DNA from 3 places in the Kitasatospora sp. NPDC049258 genome. Region 1 is predicted to be linked to each of the others. Evidence: riboswitches for the same ligand, from Rfam matches in the RefSeq annotation. Region 1 holds a riboswitch; each other region holds the start of a gene.
What was found. A riboswitch is a leader RNA that binds a small molecule or an ion and turns the genes downstream of it on or off. The one in region 1 is predicted to bind S-adenosylmethionine.
Positions count from the first base shown of each region.

Region 2: another riboswitch for S-adenosylmethionine. It lies ahead of thrC (threonine synthase); the one in region 1 lies ahead of AB0K43_RS30230 (AAA family ATPase).
Region 3: another riboswitch for S-adenosylmethionine. It lies ahead of AB0K43_RS27985 (aminotransferase class V-fold PLP-dependent enzyme); the one in region 1 lies ahead of AB0K43_RS30230 (AAA family ATPase).

Region 1 covers NZ_JBFAQT010000064.1:11,036-16,137, reverse strand. The annotation lists partial or broken gene AB0K43_RS30245 (Dyp-type peroxidase) at 1-319, opposite strand, end outside; gene efeO (iron uptake system protein EfeO) at 425-1,582, opposite strand; partial or broken gene AB0K43_RS30235 (DUF2470 domain-containing protein) at 1,737-2,171, opposite strand; SAM riboswitch class IV at 2,298-2,410, shown strand; gene AB0K43_RS30230 (AAA family ATPase) at 2,668-5,102, shown strand, end outside.
Region 2 covers NZ_JBFAQT010000014.1:3,228-8,329, reverse strand. The annotation lists gene groL (chaperonin GroEL) at 1-1,002, opposite strand, end outside; gene AB0K43_RS14365 (cold-shock protein) at 1,310-1,516, opposite strand; gene AB0K43_RS14360 (MoaD/ThiS family protein) at 2,088-2,366, opposite strand; gene thrC (threonine synthase) at 2,421-3,698, opposite strand; SAM riboswitch class I at 3,716-3,859, opposite strand; gene AB0K43_RS14350 (glucosyl-3-phosphoglycerate synthase) at 4,027-5,031, shown strand; gene AB0K43_RS14345 (trehalose-6-phosphate synthase) at 5,097-5,102, shown strand, end outside.
Region 3 covers NZ_JBFAQT010000048.1:27,456-32,557, reverse strand. The annotation lists gene AB0K43_RS28000 (hypothetical protein) at 1-171, opposite strand, end outside; gene AB0K43_RS27995 (rhomboid family intramembrane serine protease) at 321-1,103, shown strand; gene AB0K43_RS27990 (Lrp/AsnC ligand binding domain-containing protein) at 1,146-1,424, shown strand; gene AB0K43_RS27985 (aminotransferase class V-fold PLP-dependent enzyme) at 1,455-2,813, opposite strand; SAM riboswitch class IV at 2,860-2,977, opposite strand; gene trpD (anthranilate phosphoribosyltransferase) at 3,086-4,162, opposite strand; gene AB0K43_RS27975 (hypothetical protein) at 4,291-4,716, opposite strand.

The DNA of each region.
Region 1 (5,102 bases):
CCATCCAGTCGGGGCCGTCGGCGGGCGCGACCCGGACGTACCGGGTCAGTGCCTCGGTGTCGGTGCCGGCGATGTTGCGGGTGCCGTCCTTGAAGCCCATCAGGTTGCGCGGGGTCTGCGCCTCGGGGGTGGTGGAGGAGGTCTTGCCGAAGCCCAGCTGGGACCAGCGCACCGAGACGGTGCCGAAGCCGAGGCGGGCCAGGTCGCGGATCGCGTGGACGGCGACCTGGGGATCGTCCGCGCAGGCCTGCACGCACAGGCTCGGGCCGAAGCCGATGGTCAGGGTGAGCCGGGAGGCGGCCGCGCCGAGGGCCGCTCCGGCGCCGGCCCGGCCGAGCACGGCCCGCCGGCTCAACCCGGTGCGGGCCTCGCGCCGCTGCGCGCTCCCGGTCTCCTCGTCCTGGGGGTCCACCGGCCCGGAGCCCTATGGTGTCGGGGAGGCCGGTGCGACGGCGACGGCCAGCCGGGAGAGGGGTTCGGCGAGCGCGTTCACCGCGTCCGAGAAGGTCTTCCGCTCCGCCTCGGTGACCTGGTCGTACGGGGTGTAGGTGCCGTCCGGCTGCCGGTACTTGGCGAGCAGGGCCTGGATGTCGGCGAATTCGGTGTCCAGGGTCTGGACCAGCTGCGGATCCTTCTCGGCGACTACCGCCTTGAGCAGGTCGTACGCCTCCTTGGCGCCGTCCACGTTGGCGGCGAAGTCGGACAGGTCGGTGTGGCTGTAGCGGTCCTCCTCGCCGGTGACCTTGCCGGTGGCGACCTCGTCCAGCAACTCCTTGGCGCCGTTGGCCATGCTGGTGGCGGTGATGTCGGCGGTGCCGACCCGGGTCTGCCAGTCCTGGAGGTCGGTGACCAGCTGGTCGGCGAGGGTCCGGTCCTCGGGGGCGATGGCGCCGTTCACCCAGAGCGACTTCTCCAGGCGGTGCCAGCCGGTCCACTGCTGGCCCGCCTCGACGCCGTCCTCGCGGGTGTCGGTCTTCGGGTCGATGTCGCCGAAGCTCTCGGCCACCGGCTCGGTGCGCTCCCAGCCGGCCCGGGAGGGCGCGAACAGGGTCTGGGCCCGGGCGACGTCCCCGGCCCTGACCGCGGCGGCGAACTGCGCCACCACCGGGACGGTGGCGTCGGCCTGCTCCTGCACGTAGTGGCGGTACTGCGCGACCGCCGCGTCGAGCCGTGGGTCGGCGGCCGCCGCGGCCGCCGAGCCGCCGGTCACGGTGAGCTGCTGGCGGATGCCGTCGCCGGTCATGCCCGGCTTGCAGGCGATCTCGTACGAACCGGGCTTGATCTCCGCGGTGAGGGTGGAGCCGGTGCCGGGGCCGATGTTCTCCCGCTCGGTGACGATCTTGTCGCCGGGGGCGTAGATGTAGACCTCGGTCACCTTGGACCCGGTGTTCTTGACCTCCAGCTCGACCTGGCCGGCCCGGACGGTGCCGGTGGACACCTGGCAGGCGTCGTCGGACGCGGTGACCTTGATCGTGCCGCTGGAGCCGCCGCTCCCGCCCGAGGAGCTGGAGCACCCGGCGGTGGCGAGCAGCAGCGCGGTGAGCGGGAGGACCGAGACGGTGACGGTGCGTGCGGACGGCATGGGGCTCCCGGGTCCGACGGGGCGGCATCGGGTGGGCCCGACCCGGGCCGGCGCGGCGCCGCCATGACAGCCAAGGCTTACCTTAGTTCGCTCGGCGGTGCGCGGCCATACGGCCGGACGGGCGCGGGTTTCACCTGGACGGCCCGGCGCGTGCTCAGGCCGGCCGGCGGTTGCGGTGGGACAGTCGGCGGGCCTTGGCCAGCAGTGCGTGGATCTGCGGGCCGGCCTGGTCGGCGTCGTCCGCCGGTGTCGGGAACGGCAGCCGGACGTCGGTGCGGGCCTGCGGGTACTCCAGCCGGAGCGTGATGCCGTACCGGTCCAGTGCGAGCGGCAGCGCGCGGGTCAGCCCGGCGGCCGGGACGGTGAGGCGCAGCAGGAGCGGGACGAGCTCGGGGTGGTCGTCGAGGAGGTGGGTGAGCAGACCGGCCTCGCGGCAGGCGAGCGGGTCGGGCGCGGCCCGGTGGAGGTCGTCCAGGGTGACGTAGGCGCGGCCGTCGGTGTCCTCGACGACCGCCTGGCCGAACTCCATGCGGGTGCTCTCGGCGCCGGGGTCGTAGGGCGCTGCCAGCAGGCCGGTGACGGTGACGCGGCCGGGTCGCCGCAAGCGGCCGCCGCCTGCGAGCCTGCCCGCCGCCCCGCAAGCCGGGCCTCCCCGGGGCCGGTTGAGGGGGCGATTGGATTGACGGTGTCACCAGCGTCTTCTTAAACTCGAGTCGGCGAAGAGTGTCAGTCGAACGGCCCCGGCCGGCTGACCGGCAACCCCCACACTGCGGTGGGGTGCCCCGGGGATAAGCCAGGTGGCATGGCGTCATGCCGCAAGCGCAGGTGGGTGCCTGTAACGGGCGGGGATGGAGAAGGTCGTGGACCAGGGGGCGCTCGGGCGTCGGGCGGCAGCACTGCGGCTCGTGGCCAGGCTCGACATCGACCTGCTGCGGCGGGCCAGTTCCCTCTGTCGCTGACCGCGGTCGGCCTGCGGGGCGGTGAGGTACGCCGCCCGGTCGGCCGACACGAGCCCGGTCACGATCCGCGCGTGCACAGGAGAGCCCTGCGGCCCACCCTTCCGCGCGCCTGCCTCAGGAGTACGGATGTCTCTCGCCCCCGCACCATTCACGCTCGACCTTCCGAGCACGCTGCCCGCCGGGCGCGAGCCCGAGTACCGCCGCCTGTACGAGGCGCTGGAGCACTGCGAGGCCGGGCACGGCGCCGTGATCGCCCTGCACGGCTCGGTGGGCAGCGGCCGCAGCGAGTTGCTGTACGCCTTCGCCGACGTCGCGGCGGAGCGCGGGGCCACGGTACTGATGGGCACCGGATCCCCGCTGGAGCGCGACTTCCCGCTCGGCCTGGCCCGGCAGTTGCTGCAGAGCGCACCGCTGGATCCGGAGGAGGCCGCCACGGCGGAGGCCCTGCTCGCCCGGGGCGCCGACGAGGTGGCCCGCCACCCCGGGGTGGCGGAGGGCCTGGACGGGCGGCTCAGCCAGCCCACCCTGGAGGGGCTGTTCGGCCTGGTCCGGACGCTCGCGGGCCGCACCCCGGTGCTGATCGCGGTCGACGACCGGCAGGACGCCGACCCGCAGTCGCTGGAGTTCCTCCTCTACCTGGTCCGCCGGACCAGGAACGCGGCCGTGCTGACCGTCCTCAGCACCCGGGAGACCATGACGCCGCCGAACCCGTTCTTCGAGGTCGAGCTGGCCCGCCAGCCGCACCACCGGCAGATCAGGCTTGAGGTGCTCCCCGCCGAGCTGGTCGCGGAGCTGTTCCGGCGCCGGTTCCCCGACCCGGCGGCCGCCGGGCTGGCCGCCGAGGCGCACGAGCTGACCGGTGGAAACCCGCTGCTGGTGCACGCCTTGATGGACGATCACGAGCGGGCCGGTGCACCGGCCATCCTGACCGTCGGCGAGGGCTACCGGCGCGGGCTGATGCACTGCCTGCACCGCATCGACCCGCTCGCGCTGCGCCATGCCCGCGGCGTGGCGGTGCTGGGCCCCGGTGCCACCCCCGGCCTGCTGGCCGAACTGCTGCTGCTGCCCGCCGACTCGCTCCCGCGGGCGCTGTACCTGCTGAACGCGGCGGGGCTGTTCCGGGGCGGCGGCTTCCGCCACCCGAGCGCCGCCGGGGACCTGCTGGCCGCCATGCGGCCGGCCGAACTGGCCAGCCTGCACGAGCGGGCGGCGCAGCTGCTACGGGCGGCCGGCGCCGAGCCCCGCACGGTGGCCGGGCACGTCCGGGCGGCCGAGGGCTACCTGCGGACACCGTGGTCACCCTCTCCGGACGCCGGACCACCGGGCCCGCCGCCCACGGTGCTCCCGCCCGCCGCGCCCCGGTCCGCCGCGCCCCCGCCCGTCGTGGTCGCGCCCGTCCTGCTCCCGTCCGCCGATGACGCCCCGGCGGCCGCGGCCGTGACCCCGACCGCCGGCACGTCGCCCGAGGCCGTGACGTTCCGCTGCGTACCGTCCCTGCCCGGGACGGTGCTGGACGGCAGCGACGCGAAGCGGCACGAGCTGAAGTCGATCCGCCACCTCTTCTGGCAGGGCCGCCCGGACGAGGGACTGGCCGCCCTGGAGCGCTTCGAGGCCGCGCAGCGCAAGCTCGGCGAGCAGCGCGCCGGTGCGGGACTGCGCGGCTGGCTCGCGTACTGGTACCCGTCCCTGGCCGCGCGGACCTCGGCCCCGGCCGCCGGGCCCGGGGAGGAGGGCGGGGCCGCCGACGGCGGGCGGGACGGCGGGATGCGGCTGCTGGCCTCGCTGCTGGCCGGCACCGTCGAACCAGGTGCGGCCGTGATCCGCGCGGAGGCCATCCTGCGGGACGGACACCCGGGCGGCCGCGGCAGCACCGAGGCGCTCACCGCCGCGCTGACGGTGCTGCTCTACGCCGACCGGGCCGACCGGGCGGTGCGCTGGTACGGCCCGCCGGCGGAGCGCGCCGCGAGCCGCTGCGGCACCACCCGGCACGCCCTGCTGTCCGCGCTGCGGGCCGAGGCGGCGCTGCGCCAGGGCGATCTGCGGACGGCGGACGAGGCCGCCCGGGCGGCGTTCGCCCGGGTCGCACCGGACGCCTGGGGCGTGGCGGTGGGCCTGCCGCTGTCCACGATGGTGGCGGCCCGCACGGCCCTCGGCCGGCACCAGGACGCCGCCCGCTTCCTGGAACTGACGGTGCCCCGGGGCATGGAGCGGACTCCGGCCGGCCTGCACCACCGCTACGCGCGCGGCGGCCATCTGCTCGCCACCGGGCGGCCGCAGGAGGCGCTGGCGGAGTTCCGGGCCTGCGGCGAGACGATGGCCCGGTGGGGGCTGGACCACCTGCCCGCCATCGCACCCTGGCGGCTCGGCGCGGCCCGGGCGCAGCTCGCGCTCGGACGGCCGCAGGCCGCCGCGGCGCTGGCGGACCAGCAGCTCGCCCGGCTCGGGCCGTCGGGGCAGTCCCGGATCCGCGGGGTGGCGCTGTGGATCCGGGCCACCGCCGGGGAACGGCCGGCGCGGACCGGGCTGTTGGAGCAGGCCGTGGGCCTGCTGGAGGAGGCCGA
Region 2 (5,102 bases), on a different contig from region 1:
GCCACCGTCGACGATGGTGGTCTCGTCCTTGGTGATGACCACCTTGCGGGCGGTGCCCAGCAGGTCGACGCCGGCGTTCTCCAGCTTGAGGCCGACCTCCTCGGAGATGACGGTGCCACCGGTGAGGATGGCGATGTCGCCGAGCATGGCCTTGCGGCGGTCACCGAAGCCGGGGGCCTTGACGGCGACCGACTTGAAGGTGCCACGGATCTTGTTCACGACCAGGGTCGACAGGGCCTCGCCCTCGACGTCCTCGGCGATGATGACGAGCGGCTTGCCGCTCTGCATGACCTTCTCCAGCAGCGGGAGCAGGTCCTTGACCGAGGAGATCTTGGAGTTGGCGATCAGGATGTACGGGTCCTCGAAGGACGCCTCCATCCGCTCCAGGTCGGTGGCGAAGTAGGCCGAGATGTAGCCCTTGTCGAAGCGCATGCCCTCGGTGAGCTCGAGCTCCAGACCGAAGGTGTTGCTCTCCTCGACGGTGATGACGCCTTCCTTGCCGACCTTGTCCATCGCCTCGGCGATGAGCTCGCCGATCTGGGTGTCGGCGGCGGAGATGGAGGCGGTGGAGGCGATCTGCTCCTTGGTCTCCACGTCCTTGGCCTGGGCGAGCAGCTGGTCGGAGACGGCCGCGACGGCCTTCTCGATGCCGCGCTTCAGGGCCATCGGGTTGGCGCCGGCGGCGACGTTGCGCAGGCCTTCCTTGACCAGGGCCTGGGCGAGCACGGTGGCGGTGGTGGTGCCGTCACCCGCGACGTCGTCGGTCTTCTTGGCGACCTCCTTGACGAGCTCCGCGCCGATCTTCTCGTAGGGGTCCTCGAGCTCGATCTCCTTGGCGATGGAGACACCGTCGTTGGTGATCGTGGGGGCGCCCCACTTCTTCTCAAGGACGACGTTGCGGCCCTTGGGGCCAAGCGTCACCTTGACGGCGTCGGCAAGCTGGTTCATCCCGCGCTCAAGGCCGCGGCGAGCTTCCTCGTCAAACGCGATGATCTTTGCCATGTGAAGTGGTCCTCCGGGACGCGATCGACTGCATCGGACCGAAGGGTGCCCGCGACGGACGGCCCTGCGAGCGGGGGTCCTGTCCCCAACCGCTCCCGGGAGGCCTCACCGACCCGATCCGTTTGTCACTCTCGTACCGAGAGTGCTAACGCCAATGATTAGCACTCTCGGGTGGCGAGTGCAAGCCCGATCGCGGGGTGTCCCGAACATGGCGGCAGGCCCGCACGGGGTTCCCGTACGGGCCTGCTGCCGATGATCTGTGGCCGCCAGCTCGTTGACCGAACCGAGGCTCCGCAGGTCGAAGAGGTCACGCAACCAGCGCGCGGACCATGTCCGCCTGCGGACCCTTCTGCCCCTGGGAGATCTCGAACTCGACCCGCTGGCCCTCTTCGAGGGTGCGGTAGCCGTCCATCTGGATCGCGCTGTAGTGGACGAACACGTCCGCACCACCGTCGACCGCGATGAAGCCGTAGCCCTTCTCGGCGTTGAACCACTTGACGGTGCCCTGAGCCATTCCGAACTCCCCTTGTGCTGTGCTGGCCCTTCACGGACCCGCAGGGTGCGGGTCCAGAGGTCTGGAAGGCCGGCCCGGGGAACCCCCCCTGGGCGCAGCCGTGCACGCCGCAGCCACCGCACCGGGGCCCGAAAGGGCCACCGGAACGCGGGTGAATGCGTCGACCGCGGCTGAATGTATCCGGACATGCGCCCTCTGCAACAGGCCCAACTTTTGGGCAATTGCTATGAGCCCCGGGGGATATGACGGGATGAAAGCGGCACTTGTGAGCAATTGACGCCGGACATCGCGGACCAACGTCACATATCGCCGGAATAATTCTGACGGCGGCCTGACAGTTCGGCTCCGTGCCCCGGATCGCCGGTCTCAGCGAGCGGACAGCCGCTGCGTACCCGACCGGTGTGCGGGGCGGGCCACCTCGAATCGGCCTCGAATACCCCTGCGACACGCACTCTATACCCAGCCACGTGGGCAAATGTCCGACCGGAACGCCGAGAGCCGCCGTCGGGAACGGAATTTCGGCATTCCGGTCCTGACGGCGACTCAAGGCTGCTACGAGCGTCGGCCGAGGTCAGCAGCCGCCGGCCACCGCCGGGATGATCGAGACGGCCGCGCCGTCCTTGATCCCGGTCTGCAGGCCCTCGGCGAAACGCACGTCGTCGTCGTCGACGTAGACGTTGACGAAGCGGCGCAGCTGCCCGGCGTCGTCCAGGATCCGGGCCGAGATGCCCGGGTGGTTCTGCTCCAGATCCTTGATCACCTCGGCCAGGGTGGTGCCCTCGGCGGCCACCTCGGCCGAGCCGCCGGTGTAGGTGCGCAGGATGGTGGGGATGCGGACGGTGGCGCTCATGGACGTCTACTCCTTGCTGCGGGGTGGTGAGGGGGTCGGGGGCGGGGCTTCGGCTCAGGCCAGGCCGGCGGCCCGGAAGGACTCCAGGGTCGGCCGGATGGTGGCGGTCAGCCCGGCGTCGGAGACGGCGTCCAGGGTCTTCAGGCCGTCGCCGGTGTTGATCGCCACGGTCTCCTTCGCCGGGTCCAGCTGTCCGGTCTCGACCAGCTTCTTGAGCACGCCGACGGTCACGCCGCCCGCGGTCTCCGCGAAGATGCCCTCGGTGCGGGCCAGCAGCCTGATCGCGTCGACCACCTCGGCGTCGGTGACGTCCTCGACCGCGCCGCCGGTCCGCCGGGCGATGTCCAGCACGTACGGGCCGTCGGCCGGGTTGCCGATCGCCAGCGACTTGGCGATGGTGTCGGGCTTCACCGGGCGGATCACGTCGTGGCCGGCCTTGTACGCGGCCGACACCGGCGAGCAACCGGCCGCCTGGGCACCGAAGATCCGGTACGGGCGGTCCTCCACCAGGCCGAGCTTGATCAGCTCCTGCAGCCCCTTGTCGATCTTCGTGAGCTGCGAGCCCGAGGCGATCGGGATGACGATCTGCTCCGGCAGCCGCCAGCCGAGCTGCTCGCAGATCTCGTACGCCAGCGTCTTGGAGCCCTCGCCGTAGTACGGGCGCAGGTTGACGTTGACGAAGCCCCAGCCCTCGCCGGCCGGGTCGCCGATCAGCTCGGAGCAGAAGCGGTTCACATCGTCGTAGTTGCCCTCGATGCCGACCAGCTCGCCGCCGTAGACCCCGGCCATCACGACCTTGCCCTGCTCCAGGTCGTGCGGGATGAAGACGCAGGACTTGAAGCCGGCCCGGGCCGCCGCCGCACCGACCGCGCCGGCCAGGTTGCCGGTGGAGGAGCAGGACAGGGTGGTGAAGTCGAACGCGCGCGCCGCCTCGATGGCGCAGGCGACCACCCGGTCCTTGAAGGAGTGGGTCGGGTTCCCGGAGTCGTCCTTGACGTGCAGCTGCGCGGTGAAGCCCAGCTCGCGGCCGAGGTTGTCGGCCTTGACCAGCGGGGTCCAGCCGGGGTTCAGGTTCGGCTTGGACGCCACGTCGGCCGGCACCGGCAGCAGCGGGGCGTAGCGCCAGATCGAGGCCGGGCCGGCCTCGATCCGCTTGCGCAGTTCCTCGGTCTCGTACGAGCCGAAGTCGTAGGCGATCTCCAGCGGGCCGAAGCACTCGACGCAGGCGAAGCTCGGGCCGAGCGGGGTGCGGGCGCCGCACTCGCGACAGGACAGCGCGGCGGCGGGGCCGAGGTCGACGGCAGGAGCTGCGACAGGGGTAGCGGTAGCCATGATGGCGGAGGCCTCTCTCCTCATCTTCCCCGTGACGCGGGCGCGCCACAGGACGGAATTGGCACCTGTCCCGCCGGGGCCTCGACCTGACGGTCAGTTAGCCGGACGGGAAGGTTGCCGGGACTTCAACGGGCCGTTCCCTCAGTCCCTCTGGATGAGCAATGTGGCGAGCGGCGTTACAGCCGACAGCGCGTTTGTGGTCGTGCACAGCGACCCACCCCGACGTGCGAAGGTCGGATCGCATTACCAAGACTGTATCCGAAGGCCCCGGTACCACCTCATAGCGTCCGACACCCGAGACGGCGCCGCCCATCCGAGGAGCGAGATCTTGCCCGACCAGCCCCGGCCCGACGTCCTGCCCCAGGTGGCGTCCTGGCTGCGCCGCCGCTCGTGGGCGGCCGCCGACCGCCCGGTGGAGACGCTGCTGGCCGCCAAGCGCGCGGCGGGCCCGGCCGCTTCCGTGAGCGTGGTGCTGCCCGCCCTGGACGAGGAGCCGACCGTCGGCGAGATCGTGACCGCGATCCGCGTGGAACTGATGGAACGGCTGCCGCTGGTGGACGAGCTGGTGGTGGTCGACTCCGGCTCGGTGGACCGCACCGCCGAGCGGGCCGCGGCGGCCGGCGCCCGGGTGGTGCACCGGGACGACATCCTCCCCCGGCTGCCCGCCGAGCCCGGCAAGGGCGAGGTGCTCTGGCGCTCGCTGCTGGTCACCCGCGGCGAGATCGTCTGCTTCATCGACGCCGACCTGCGCGAGTTCGACCCCGCCTTCGTCACCGGGATCATCGGCCCGCTGCTCACCGATCCGGGCATCCAGCTGGTCAAGGCGATGTACGACCGGCCGCTGGAGACCGCGGGCGCGGTCGTCCCGGCCGGCGGCGGCCGGGTCACCGAGCTGGTCGCCCGCCCGCTGCTCAACCTGCACTGGCCGCAGCTGGCCGGCTTCGTCCAGCCGCTCGGCGGCGAGTACGCGGCCCGCCGGACGCTGCTGGAGCGGCTGCCCTTCCCGACCGGCTACGGGGTCGAGCTCGGCCTGCTGGTGGACGCGCTGGACACGGTCGGGCTGGACGCGCTGGCCCAGGTCGACGTCGGCGTGCGGCACCACCGCCACCAGGACGGCCAGGCCCTCGGCCGGATGGCCGCGACCATCTACCGCACCGCGCTGGAGCGCCTGGACCGCACCCACCGGCTGAAGGCCGAGGACGGCCTGCTGCACCCGCTGCTCACCCAGTTCTCCCGCGACCCCGCCACCCGCGGCTTCACCGCCCACACCCACCCGGTGCACGCCGTCGAACGCCCGCCGATGCGGACCGTCCCGGAGTACCGGGACCGGTAGCGGGTTCTCGGGCGCGCCGCGCGCTGAGTGGTTTGCACACCCGATGTCGCGGCAAGCTTGGCAGTATGGCC
Region 3 (5,102 bases), on a different contig from region 1:
CGACTCGATGGTCTCGCTGAGCACCTCGGTCTCCTCCACCTTCGACTCGCCGGCCAGGTCGAAGTGCAGGTACTCGACCACCCGGGCACTGCGCGTCACGTCGAAGCGGGTGAGGTTGCCGCACAGCGTGCAGCGCCAGCGGGTCTCGGCAGTGGGGGCGGCGATGGTCATCGGAGGTCCTCTCGGATCGTCCCGGTTCCGGGCCCTCCAGCCTATTGCCTGCGCCCTTACGCCCCGGCACCGGTCCACCGCCGGCGCAGCCTCACCCGTACGCAGCAGCCGGCGGTGTCCCCCGCCCCGGGCCGAGGAATGCTCGGAGGATGGCGCTCCCCGTACTCGACCGGGCCGTCCGTCCGCAGGCCACCGCGCCGGGCCGGGCGCCACAGGTCACCTACGCCCTGATCGCGCTGAGCGCCCTGATCCTGCTGTGCGGCCCCAGCTTCGGCCTCAATCCGGCCTACGGCACCGGCGCCGCCCGGGCCTGCGCCGAGCAGCGCTACGAGCAGCGCTGGGGCGCCGTCCCGGCCGAGCTGCTGAGCCGGCATCCGCTGACGGCCGAGCAGCTGGCCGCCCTGCCCACCGCGGCGGACGGCTGCACGCTGCTCCCGACCCCGGGCAAGAGCCCGGCGCTGTCGGTGCTGACCTCGCTGTTCGTGCACGCGGGATGGCTGCACCTGCTGGGTAACATGCTGTTCCTGTTCGTGTTCGGCCCCGGGGTGGAGGATCGGCTGGGCCGGGCCCGGTTCCTGCTCCTCTATCTGGCGATCGGCTACCTGGCGACCTACGGCTACGCGCTGGCCGAGGCCCACTCGGCCGACTCGGTGCGGGCGCTGGTCGGCGCCTCGGGGGCGATCGCCGGCGTGCTCGGGGCCTACCTGCGGCTCTTCCCGCGGGCCCGGGTGACCACCCTGGTGCCGGTGCTGCTCTTCCTGCCGCTGCGCTTCCCGGCCTGGTTGGTGCTCGGCCTGTGGTTCGTCCTGCAGTGGTGGTCGGTCAGCTCGGGCGGCTCCGGGGTGGCGTACCTGGTCCATGTGATCGGCTTCGCGGCCGGCTGGCTGTCCGCCTGGGCCGGGTGCGCGCGGGCCGGCAGACGCGCCACCTGACGGCCGATACGCTGGGCCCGTCCCCTCACACAGGAGTCCAGCGTGATCACCGCGATCGTCCTCATCAAGACCAGCGTCGACCGGATCCCCGAGATCGCCGAGGCGATCGCTTCGATCGAGGGCGTCAGCGAGGTCTACTCGGTCACCGGCAGCTACGACCTGGTGGCGATGGTCCGGGTGCGGCAGCACGAGGACCTGGCCGAGGTGATCCCCGGCCAGGTCAACAAGGTGCCGGGGGTCGAGCACACCGAGACCCAGATCGCCTTCCGCACCTACTCCCAGCACGACCTGGAGGCCGCCTTCGCGCTCGGCCTGGAGTAGCCGCGCCCGGAGCGTCCGGAGCGGCCCCGCTCAGCGGCGGGTGTCGGCGACGCAGCGGCCGCCCTCGTTGCGGTAGCTCCACCGGGCGCCGTTCGCGACCAGCTCGCGGACCGCGCCCAGGAAGCGCTCCAGGTGCTCGTCCGGGGTGCCGGCGCCGAAGCTGACCCGGATCGCGTTCAGGCTGCGCTCGCCGGGCAGCGAGGCCTCCGGCGCCCCGCATTCGGAGGGCGCGGCCTCCTCGCCGCCGAGCAGGGTCCGCACCAGCGGGTGGGCGCAGAACAGTCCGTCGCGCACCCCGATGCCGTACTCGGCGGACAGCGCGGCCGAGAAGTGCGAGCTGTTCCAGCCCTGCACCACGAAGGAGAGCACCCCGACCCGGGCGGCGTCGGTGCCGAACAGGCTGAGCACCTTCACCTCGGGGATCTCGGCCAGCCCGGCCTTGAGCCGGTCGATCAGCTCCTGCTCCCTGGCCTGCAGCGCGTCGAAGCCGGCCTCGGTGAGCGCCCGGCAGGCGGAGGCGATCGCGTAGGCGCCGATCACGTTGGGCGAGCCGGCCTCGTGCCGGGACGGGCCCTGGTGCCACTCGACGGCCACCGAGCCGTCCACCTCGCGGGCCACGGTCCGGCTGGCGCCGCCGCCGGCCAGGTACGGCTCGGCCGCGTCCAGCCAGTCGCTGCGACCGGCCAGCACCCCGGCACCGAACGGCGCGTACAGCTTGTGGCCGGAGAAGGCGATCCAGTCCACCCCCAGCTCGCGGACGGACACCCGGTGGTGCGGGGCGAGCTGGGCGGCGTCCAGCACCACCCGGGCGCCGTGCCGGTGGGCGACCTCGGTCAGCTCGGCGACCGGCCACAGCTCGCCGGTGACGTTGGAGGCACCGGTGACGCAGAACAGCCGCGGGCCCTCGGGGTGCTCGCTCAGCGCGGCCTCCAGCGCGGCGACCGCCTCGGCGGGCGAGCGCGGGGCGCGCAGGTAGCTGACGGTCAGGCCGTCCCGGCGCCAGGGCAGCAGCGAGGCGTGGTGCTCGGTCTCGAAGGCGAACACCCGGGTGCCGGCCGGCACGGCGGCGGCCAGCAGGTTGAGCGAGTCGGTGGTGGCGCGGGTGAAGACCACCTGGTCGCCCTCGCGCAGGTCGAGGAAGTCGGCCACGGTCCGCCGGCTCTGCTCGAACAGGTCGGTGGAGAGCTGGGAGAGGTAGCCGGCGCCGCGGTGCACGCTGCCGTAGTAGGGGGCGTAGGCGGCGACGTCGTCCCAGACCCGCTGCAGGGCGGGGGCGCTGGCGGCGTAGTCGAGCGCGGCGTAGGCGACCTTCTCGCCGCTGACCAGGGGCACCTGGACGTCGTGGCCGAGGACGGCGAGCGGGGCGCAGAGATCGGTCGAAACTGTCATGGGATGCACTCCTCCTGGGGTAGGACCCCGGGAGTGCGATGCCGGAAGTCCGCGCTTGCCACGCGGACGGATCGCCGAGTGGCCCGGTCCTCACCCAGGGCACCCCGCCACGGACGGAGGGTTGCCGGACAGCAAGCTGGGGCTTGTCGCTGTCACTCATGACCTGCCGTGGACTCTAGGACAGCTTCCGGAGAGTGGTCAAACACCGTTCCGGCATCCGGACGCAGCGGGGCCCGCCGGGCGGGCAGCTCGGCGGGCCCCGTCGGATCCGGTCAGTCGCGGGCGGTGGCCTCGACCCAGTGCTTGAGGGTGGCCTCGGCCGTCCCCGAGTCGATCGCCGCGGCGGTCCGCTCGATCCCGGCCGCCAGCTGCTCGGCCAGCGGCGCCCCGGTCAGCTCCAGGGCCACCAGCGCGGCCGCGGCGTTCAGCAGGACGGCGTCCCGGACCGGGCCGCGCTCGCCGGCCAGCAGCCGGCGCACCACGTTCGCGTTGTACTCGGCGTCGGCGCCGCGCAGCGCCTCCAGGCCGACCAGCTCGATGCCCACCTCGCGCGGGTCGAAGGAGCTCTCCACCACCTCGCCGTCGCGCACCAGCCAGATCCGCGAGGTGGTGGAGATGGTCAGCTCGTCCAGCCCGTCGTCGCCGCGGAAGACCAGCGCGGTGGAGCCGCGCCGGGCCAGTACGCCGGCGATCAGGCCGGCCAGCCGGGTGTCGAAGCAGCCGATGGCGTGCGCGGTCACCTTGGCCGGGTTGGTGAGCGGGCCGAGGATGTTGAAGGCGGTGGGCACGCCGAGGTCGCGGCGGGCCTGGGCGGCGTGCCGCATCGCGGGGTGGAACTTGGCCGCGAAGCAGAAGGTCAGACCGGTCTCCTCGGCCACCTCGGCCACCCGGCGGGCGCTCAGGTCGAGCCGGATGCCGAGCTTCTCCAGCACGTCGGAGGAGCCGCTGGCCGAGGAGGCGGCCCGGTTGCCGTGCTTGACCACCTTGGCGCCGGCCGCGGCCGCGACGATCGCCGACATGGTCGAGATGTTGACCGTCTTGGCCCGGTCGCCGCCGGTGCCGACGATGTCCACCGCCGGGCCGGGGATGTGCAGCGGCTCGGCGTGCGCGTACATCGCGTCGACCAGGCCGGAGACCTCCTCGACCGTCTCGCCCTTGGCCCGCAGCGCGATCATGAAACCCGCCACCTGGACCGGGGTGGCCTCGCCGGTCATGATCCGGTCCATCGCCCAGGCGGCGTCGGCCTGGGCGAGGTCCTCCCCCTTCAGCAGCATGCTCAAAACGTCCGGCCAGGTGCGGACCACCTGCGCGGGGTCGTCGCCGCCGTTCGCAGGGTGCACGTTCACCATGGCTGACTCCAGCTCTCAATCGGTACATCGCCGTCGGGTCGGAGCCAGCCTAGCGACCGGCGCGGGGCCCGCGCCGGAATCTAGGGACGGCTTCTCTCCTGGTGAGACGACCGGTGAGGGCGGCTCCGCTACCGGTGCGCCGGTGTCCGGCGGGCGACCCGCTGGCGGAGCAGGGTGGCGGCGGCCTCGGCCAGCGCCACCGGGTCGACCGGGTGGGAGACCGCGGCGTCGGCCCGGCTCCAGGCGGCCAGCCAGGCGTCCTGCGGGCGGCCGATCACCACCAGCACCGGCGGGCAGCCGTAGATCTCGTCCTTGAGCTGGCGCCCGAGGCCCAGCCCGCCGGCCGGCACCGCCTCGCCGTCCAGCACGCAGAGGTCGATCCCGCCCTTCTCCAGGGCACGCAGCACGGCCGGAGTGGTCGCGCACTCCAGGTACTCGACCTCCGGGAGATCGGCGGCGGGCCGGCGGCCGAGCGCCAGGGTGACCTGCTCGCGGGTGTTGCGGTCGTCGCTGTAGACGAGAACGGTGAGCGTCTCGTCGGTCCTGTGCGCCATGGGCCCTGCTCCCGGGTGCTCGTCCCCATTAATAGGTGTCGTGCGGGTCGGTTCGGCGCGGCCGGTGTGATCCGGACCACGTTCTCCTCCGGATGCTACTCCCGCCCACCCCTCGTGGTGAGCCCCTGACGCGATCTCGCTCAAGCCGCCGCGCGCACCACTCACCCCTGCGGGTGTACCGGCGTCACCCTCTTCGCCGTAGACCACCCGGACGGCTCTGCCGCTACACCCTCGGCGACCCCGGGCGCCGGGGGACACGCGGAGCAGACGAGTGGCCCGGCCCGCCGGAAGGGCACCGAACAACCGTCAGAAATCGGACAATGCCCAGCGAGCGGCACCCGGGGCCCGCCCGCCCGAGTCCAACGGGGCATACCGCACGCACCGGA